Regions from separate parts of the Cronobacter sakazakii genome, predicted to be linked through region 2. Evidence: predicted binding sites of a transcription regulator. Region 2 holds the regulator's gene; the other holds the start of a gene.
What was found. Region 2 encodes PurR, which represses purine synthesis genes. Its sites were predicted from a motif close to CANGCAAACGTTTGCNTG; they were not measured.

Region 1 (4,371 bases), 1.4 Mb from region 2:
CCGAACCGCCCCAAAAAACCGCCGGGCGCTTACAACACCTTATGCGGGCCGAAACATTCGTAATGAATGTTCTCTTTATTCACACCCATGCTCACTAACTGCTCCGCGGCGAACTGCATAAAATTCACCGGGCCGCAAACATAAAACTGCATACCGGGCGTGGTCACTTGCGCCTTGCGATCGTGAAGCGCCATCAACCCTTCGCTGTTATAACGGCCCGCGCTGCGATCGGCGTCGGTCGGCACGCGGTACCAGATATGGCTGGTAAAACGGGGGAGCGTCGCGCCGAGCTGCGCCACTTCATCGGTAAACGCATGCACATCGCCGCTTTCCGCCGCGTGATACCAGTTCACCTGCGCCGGATGCTGCGCGCTTGCCAGCGTATCGAGCATCGCCAGCATCGGCGTCTGACCCACACCCGCCGAGATAAGCGTCACCGGCGTCTGCGGTTCAACATCCATAAAGAAATCGCCCGCAGGCGCGGCAAGGCGAATCACATCGCCCGGCTGCGCATGCTGATGCAGCCAGTTCGACACCTGGCCTTCGCCTTCGCGTTTCACCGCGATGCGGTAGCTTTTACCGTTCGGCTTGCGGGTGAGCGAATACTGGCGAATCTCCTGATGCGCAAACCCCTGCGGCTTGATCCAGACGGCGGTGTACTGGCCGGGCAGGTAATCGGCGACCGGGCCGCCATCCACCGGTTCCAGCTCAAAGCTTGTGACAATGGCGCTCTGTGGCGTTTTATTCGCGATGCGGAATTCGCGCGTGCCTTCCCAGCCGCCGGTTTTCTGCGCGTTACTCTGGTAAATCTCGGCTTCGCGGTTAATAAACACGCCCGCCAGCACGCCATAGGCTTTGCCCCACGCGTCCAGCACTTCCTGGCCTGGGCTGAACATCTCATCGAGCGTCGCCAGCAGGTGCTCGCCCACAATGTTGTACTGCTCCGGTTTGATATTAAAGCTGGTGTGCTTCTGGGCGATTTTCTCCACCGCTGGCAGCAGGGCCGCGAGGTTTTCGATATTGGTGGCGTAGGCGCAGATGGCGTTGAACAGCGCTTCACGCTGATCGCCATTGCGCTGGTTGCTCATGTTGAAAATCTCTTTCAGCTCCGGGTTGTGTGTAAACATCCGGTCATAAAAGTGCGCGGTGAGTTTCGGGCCAGTCTGCGCCAGCAGCGGGATGGTGGATTTCACGACGGCGATGGTTTGACTATCCAGCATGGTTGCTTCCTTCCGTTTTTCTATAAAATGTATTTTAAATGCATCTTATAAAAATACCTGCACGCTGTAAATGGTTTTATCAAGCCTGGGGAAAACACCACGGCGTATGAAAAAACGACAGGTTGAAAATGAAAATAAGTCGCGTAAACGGCACGTTTGCTTAATCGTTCAAACCCTTGCGCCACGCCATGCCAAACGTTTGCGTAAAAACCTCTGTCAAGCCCTATCTTCACGCTGCCAATCGGTTTACACTGTTGGCCGTCGCCCAAAAGGGCCCCTAATTGCAGTACATTTTATTGTCAGCTGAGTCAGGAGATGCGGATGTTAAAGCGTGAAATGAACATTGCCGATTATGATGCCGAACTGTGGCAGGCTATGGAGCAGGAAAAAGTACGTCAGGAAGAGCACATCGAACTGATCGCCTCCGAAAACTACACCAGCCCGCGCGTGATGCAGGCGCAGGGCTCTCAGCTGACCAACAAATATGCCGAAGGTTATCCGGGCAAGCGCTACTACGGCGGCTGCGAATATGTGGATATCGTTGAGCAACTGGCGATTGACCGCGCGAAAGAACTCTTCGGCGCTGACTACGCTAACGTGCAGCCGCACTCCGGTTCTCAGGCCAACTTCGCGGTTTACACCGCGCTGCTGCAACCGGGCGATACCGTTCTTGGTATGAACCTGGCGCAGGGCGGCCACCTGACTCACGGCTCCCCGGTTAACTTCTCCGGTAAGCTCTACAACATCATTCCTTACGGTATCGACGAGTCTGGCAAAATCGATTACGAGGACATGGCGAAGCAGGCGAAAGAGCACAAACCGAAAATGATCATCGGTGGTTTCTCCGCGTACTCCGGCATTGTTGACTGGGCAAAAATGCGTGAAATCGCTGACAGCATCGGCGCATACCTGTTCGTCGATATGGCGCACGTGGCGGGCCTGATTGCCGCAGGCGTCTACCCGAACCCGGTTCCGCACGCGCACGTCGTGACCACCACCACTCATAAAACGCTGGCTGGCCCGCGCGGTGGTCTGATCCTCGCCAAAGGCGGCAGCGAAGAGCTGTACAAAAAACTGAACTCTGCCGTGTTCCCGAGCGCGCAGGGCGGCCCGCTGATGCACGTTATCGCGGCGAAAGCGGTCGCGCTGAAAGAAGCGATGGAGCCGGAGTTCAAAACCTACCAGCAGCAGGTGGCCAAAAACGCCAAAGCGATGGTGGAAGTGTTCCTGAACCGCGGCTACAAAGTGGTTTCCGGCGGTACGGAAAACCACCTGTTCCTGCTGGATCTGGTTGATAAAAACCTGACCGGTAAAGAAGCGGACGCCGCACTTGGCCGCGCCAACATCACCGTTAACAAAAACAGCGTGCCGAACGATCCGAAGAGCCCGTTCGTCACCTCCGGCATCCGTATCGGTTCTCCGGCGGTCACACGTCGCGGCTTTAAAGAAGCCGAAGTTAAAGAGCTGGCAGGCTGGATGTGCGACATCCTGGACAACATCAATGACGAAGCGGTTATCGAGCGCGTCAAAGGTAAAGTACTGGATATCTGCGCACGCTTCCCGGTTTACGCGTAAGCGTTCACTCACTGCTGAAGGCCGCCTCGCGCGGCCTTTTTTTATGGGGCTACGGTAGACAGGAGGCGGCCATGCGTATTCAGGCATTCGCGACGCTGACGGGGCTTGGCGTTCATACGCTGCGCTATTACGAAAAGCTCGGTTTGCTGGTGCCGGCGCGTAATGCGAGCGGGCATCGCGACTATTCTCGTTCGGATCTCGACTGGGCGGCGTTTATTAAACGGTTAAAGGCGACCGATATGCCGCTGGAGGAGATTCAGCGCTACGCCCTCTTGCGCGCGCAGGGGGAGACGACCGCTGGCGCACGTCGTGAACTGCTGGCGCATCACGCGCAGCGGCTCGAAGCCCGGCTCGCGGAGCAGGCAGACCATCTGGCGCGCCTGAAAGAGAAAATGGCCTATTACGATGAAACGCTGTTAAAAAACAGCGCTTGACCTGGAGTTAACTCGAAGGCTTACCGTTATCTCAACCACACAAAAGGAGAACGGTATGACTTCATCACGTTACGAGGCAGGCCTCGCGCGGCTGTCTGAAATCGACGGCGCGGCAGGGGAAAATGTCATTAAAGCGCTGGCCGATATCGCGCCGGATCTGGGGCGCTACGTCATTGAATTCGGCTTTGGCGATATCTACAGCAGGCCGGGGCTGTCGCTGAAAAGCCGGGAGCTCGCGACCGTCGCGGCGCTTACCGCGCTTGGCCACGCGCAGCCGCAGCTGGCGGTGCATCTGCACGCGGCGCTGAATGTCGGCTGCACCCGCGAAGAGATTATTGAAGTCATCATCCAGATTGCGCTCTATGCCGGTTTCCCGGCGGCGCTGAATGCGATGTTTACCGCCAAAAAGGTCTTTGCCGAGGCGGGCATATAACAGGACAGGCCGCTGCGGCGGCCTCATTACGCAGTAAAAGCGAATTGTTATTAACGTGTTATGCATCGCTTGCAACCCCTGCGCTTTCCCGCCAGACTAACGCCTGCGAAACGGGAGGGAATCATGGTGTTGCAATCCACGCGCTGGCTGGCGCTCAGCTATTTCACCTATTTTTTCAGCTACGGTATTTTCCTGCCGTTCTGGAGCGTCTGGCTCGCAGGCGTCGGCGTCGCGCCGGAAACTATCGGCCTATTGCTCGGCTCCGGCCTGATTGCACGTTTTCTTGGCAGCCTGCTGCTGGCACCGCGCGTCAAAGATCCTTCCCGTTTAGTGTTTGCGCTGCGCCTGCTTGCATTGCTGACGCTCGTTTTCGCGCTCGGCTTCTGGTTCGGGCATCAGACCGCCTGGCTGTTTGTCGTGCTGGTGGGCTTTAACCTCTTTTTCTCGCCGCTGGTGCCGCTCACCGACGCGCTCGCCGCCACCTGGCAGCGTCAAATAGCGATGGATTACGGGCGAGTGCGGCTGTGGGGATCGCTGGCGTTTGTGATTGGCTCGGCGCTCACCGGCAAGCTGGTAAGCGTCTACGATTACCGCGCTATTCTGGCGCTGCTGTCGCTCGGCGTGGCGTCAATGCTTATCGGGATGTTGCTGAAACCCTCCGTGATGCCGCAGGGCGAAGCGCGTCATAACGAGGCCGCAGGCTGGCCGG
Region 2 (4,371 bases):
AGCGCAGCAGCATCATAAAGCTCAGCGGCTCGCCGCCTTTATTGCCCTGAGGCGCGCCGGAGGGCAGACGCAGGGCCGGAATCATCAGCGCCACCGTAATGGCAAACAGCACCACAAAAATCGCCTGCCAGGAAAAGTGATTCAGGATCCAGCTGCCGAGCAGCGGTGCCAGGGCCGGAGAAAGCCCCACCAGCGGCATAATGGTCGCGAAGATACGACGCGCCTGCTGCGCCGGGTAGCGGTCGGTCACCAGCGCCTGCCAGCTTACTGCGGCGGAACAAACGCCCACGGCCTGAATAAAGCGCAGGGCCAGCAGCGCGCCCGCGCTCTCAACCCAGACGGTGCCAAGGCAGCCAAGCGCGAAAATCCCAAGCCCCGCCAGCAAAACCGGACGACGGCCAAAACGGTCAGAAAGCGGGCCCCAGACGAGCTGCGCCAGCGCGAAACCGGCCAGGAAAAGGCTTAGCGAGGCGCTGATAGCCGAAGGGGCTGTGTGCAGATCCGCTTCAATAACGGCGAACGCGGGCAGGTACATGTCGGTCGCCAGAAAACCGAGCACGCTCAGCCCGGCCAGCCAGCAAAGAAATCCTTTATCAGGTCGCATCACATTAACTCACTTCTTATTACGCGAAAGAGCCAGGAGTGTACGGAGTGCAATCCCGCTTGTGAAACGCTAATATTTGCCCATTCCATTCAAAAAATTTGCAGGCAGATAATGTGGTCTGAATATTCCCTGGAAGTGGTGGACGCCGTGGCGCGCACCGGCAGCTTTACTGCAGCCGCCGCAGAACTGCACCGCGTGCCTTCTGCCGTCAGTTATACGGTGCGCCAGCTTGAGGAGTGGCTTGCGGTATCGCTCTTTGAGCGCCGCCATCGCGATGTGGTTCTGACACCCGCCGGAGCCTGGTTTTTGCGGGAAGGGCGTTCTGTTATCAAAAAAATGATGATCACCCGTCAGCAGTGCCAGCAAATCGCCAACGGATGGCGCGGACAGCTCTCCATCGCGGTGGATAATATCGTGCGCCCGGAACGCGTCCGGCGGCTGGTGCTCGATTTCTACCGGCACTTCTCTGATGTGGAGTTGCAGGTGTCGCAGGAAGTCTTTAACGGCGTCTGGGACGCGCTGGCGGACGGGCGCGTGGAGCTTGCGATTGGTGCCACACAGGCGATACCGGTCGGTGGGCGCTTCGCGTTTCGTGATATGGGCATGCTGAGCTGGCGTTGCGTAGTGGCGCACCATCATCCGCTGGCACAGCACGCGGGCGCGCTCAGCGACGACAGGCTGCGCGATTACCCGTCGCTGGTGCTGGAAGATACATCGCGATCGCTGCCCAAGCGCATTACCTGGCTTCTGGATAACCAGCGGCGCGTGGTAGTGCCGGACTGGCACTGCGCCGCCGATGCGCTGAGCGAAGGGCTCTGTATCGGCATGGTGCCGACACATTTCGCGAAGCCATGGCTCGATAGCGGGGAGTGGCGCGCGTTGACGCTGGAAAACCCGTTCCCGGACGCCGCCTGCTGTCTGACGTGGCGGCAAAGCGACGCCTCGCCCGCGCTGCGCTGGCTGCTCGATTATCTGGGGGACAGTGAAACGCTGAACAAGGAGTGGCTGCGGGAGCCGCAGTGATACGGCTCCCGGAAGGATTAACGGCGATAGTCGCGGAACGGGCCGTCCGCCACCGAGCGGCGTTCGATCAGGCGCGGATGCACCTCAATCGTCTGCGACTCTTCGCGCTTATTCACGATGCGGTCGAGCAGCATATTGAACGCGGTCTGGCCGAGCGTTTCTTTTGGCTGATGGATAGTCGTCAGTGCCGGGCTAAAGAAACGCGCGTTGCGTACGTTGTCGTAGCCGATGATCGAAATATCCTGCGGTACGCGCAGGCCCATCTCATCGGCGGCGCAGATAGCGCCCATCGCCATAATATCGCCGCCGCAGAACACGGCAGTCGGGCGCTGCGGCTGCGAGAGGATCTGCTGCATCGCGCGGTAACCGGATTCCGGCTCGAAATCGCCCTGCACGATCCAGTTTTCCGGCACTTTAATGACCGCTTCTTCCAGCGCTTTCATAAAGCCTGAGAAACGCCCGACGCCGGTGTTACGCTCAAGCTGCCCCGGAATCACGCCAATATCACGATGGCCGCGCTCAATCAGATAACGCCCGGCGAGATAACCGCCCTGGAACGCGTTATCTATAACCGAGTCCGTAAAATCGGCTTTCGCTTCACCCCAGTCCATCACCACCATCGGGATATGACGGTACTCTTCAAGCGTGGAAAGCAGCGGCTGCGGGTATTCCGAACACATCACCAGCAGGCCGTCGACGCGCTTTTGCGCCATCATCGACAGATACGCGCGCTGCTTTTCCAGGTTGTTATGCGCGTTGCCCAAAATCAGCGTATAGCCTTTGGCGAAGCAGCTGTTTTCAACGGCTTCAATGATTTCGGCGAAATAGGGCGCTTCGCTACTGGTCGCCAGCAGCCCGATAGATTTGGTGTGATTCACCTTCAGGCTGCGCGCCACGGCGCTTGGCGAATAGTGTAATTCTTTGATAGCCGCCCAAACCGCATTGCGCGTCTCTTCCGCCACAAAACGGGTTTTGTTAATCACATGTGAGACTGTTGTTGTGGAAACGTTGGCTCGCTTCGCGACGTCTTTAATTGTTGCCATTAATAATCACTCCAGACCCCTGGCTGAGCCGTGTAAAATCACGGGTTAATCGTTTGCCTGTACACACCCCTGACTGCCGCGAGGAGAGTGCGGCATGCCGGGAAACGCGACATTTTTCGTGAGGAGGGGTCGATGGCCGGTACCGAATAAAGTAGCGACGAATTTTGGCTTATCTTTATCGAAAGGGGAAGAGGGAAAACGCATATCTGGTTAAATGTCGCAGGATTTTTCGGCCCGTTTATGCAAAAATGCGCACTACCTGATTTTTATGGGGTCTTTAAGGAGAATACCATGAGTACCGATCTGAAATTTTCGCTGGTCACGACGCTGGTTGTACTGGGCCTGATTGTGGCGGGCGCATTTACCGCCATTCTGCATTAAGCGACAGGCGGGAGCGCACCTGTTCTCCCGCTTTCTTAAACTTTTCTTGCGTTTAAGCGCCGATTCCCCGCTGTTTTCTTTCTTTTTCCCGTTATTCCCTTTAGATTCGCTAATAACAATGAGCGCGTGTTCTTAACAGCTGCGCAATAATATTTTGCTGTTTTTGTCCCTTATCTTTTCTGATTGCGAGTGTCATCCTTTTCTGCATCCTGCTGTAACGTCGGGCGTTCCCGGCGCTGTTGTACAATTTCTGGAGCAATGAATGAAAGTCAATTTTCCGTTACTGGCACTGGCTATCGGTGCTTTTGGCATTGGCACGACCGAGTTTTCCCCGATGGGGTTGTTGCCGGTAATAGCGAACGGCGTCAACGTCTCCATTCCGGCCGCCGGTATGCTGATTAGCGCCTACGCGGTCGGCGTGATGGTAGGCGCACCGCTGATGACGCTTTTACTGTCGCACCGCGCACGGCGTAGCGCGTTGATTTTTCTGATGGCGATTTTTACGCTCGGTAACGTGCTGTCAGCACTGGCACCGGATTATATGACGCTGATGGCCTCGCGTATCCTCACCAGCCTTAACCACGGCGCGTTCTTCGGGCTCGGCTCGGTGGTGGCGGCAAGCGTGGTGCCAAAGCATAAACAGGCGAGCGCCGTCGCGACGATGTTTATGGGCCTGACCATCGCCAATATCGGCGGCGTGCCGGCGGCCACCTGGCTTGGTGAAACCATCGGCTGGCGAATGTCGTTTCTGGCGACGGCCGGTCTTGGCCTGGTGGCGATGGCGAGCCTCTGGTTTTCCCTGCCAAAAGGCGGCAGCGGCGAGCGCCCGGATGTGAAAAGCGAACTGGCCGTGTTGATGCGCCCGCAGGTGGTGAGCGCGCTGCTGACGACGGTGCTCGGCGCGGGCGCGATGTTTACGCTCTATACCTATATCGCGCCTGTGTTGCACCACATCACTGACGCCAGCGCGGCGTTCGTCACCGCCATGCTGGTGCTGATTGGCGTCGGGTTTTCCATCGGCAACTATCTGGGCGGCCGCCTGGCGGACCGCTCGGTGAGCGGCACGCTGAAAGGCTTCCTGATGCTGCTTATCGTCATTATGGCGGCTATTCCGTGGCTTGCGAAAACGGAAATCGGCGCGGCGGTGAGCATGGTGGTATGGGGGGCTGCGACTTTCGCGGTAGTGCCGCCTCTGCAGATGCGCGTGATGCGTGTCGCCAGCGAAGCGCCGGGCCTGTCGTCATCGGTGAATATCGGGGCGTTTAATCTCGGTAACGCGCTTGGCGCGGCGGCGGGCGGGGCCGTTATCCATGCGGGCTT

Region 1: glyA (serine hydroxymethyltransferase) is a predicted target of PurR. The motif match lies at 1,409-1,426, and genes of this name have one in related genera.

What each region holds. Positions count from the first base shown of each region.
Region 1 is NZ_CP011047.1:2,027,173-2,031,543, forward strand. It holds gene hmpA (NO-inducible flavohemoprotein) at 30-1,220, opposite strand; gene glyA (serine hydroxymethyltransferase) at 1,542-2,795, shown strand; gene CSK29544_RS09550 (MerR family transcriptional regulator) at 2,867-3,229, shown strand; gene CSK29544_RS09555 (carboxymuconolactone decarboxylase family protein) at 3,285-3,662, shown strand; gene CSK29544_RS09560 (3-phenylpropionate MFS transporter) at 3,786-4,371, shown strand, end outside.
Region 2 is NZ_CP011047.1:3,405,754-3,410,124, reverse strand. It holds gene punC (purine nucleoside transporter PunC) at 1-604, opposite strand, end outside; gene punR (DNA-binding transcriptional activator PunR) at 716-1,627, shown strand; gene purR (HTH-type transcriptional repressor PurR) at 1,645-2,670, opposite strand; gene cydH (cytochrome bd-I oxidase subunit CydH) at 2,962-3,051, shown strand; gene CSK29544_RS16225 (MFS transporter) at 3,314-4,371, shown strand, end outside.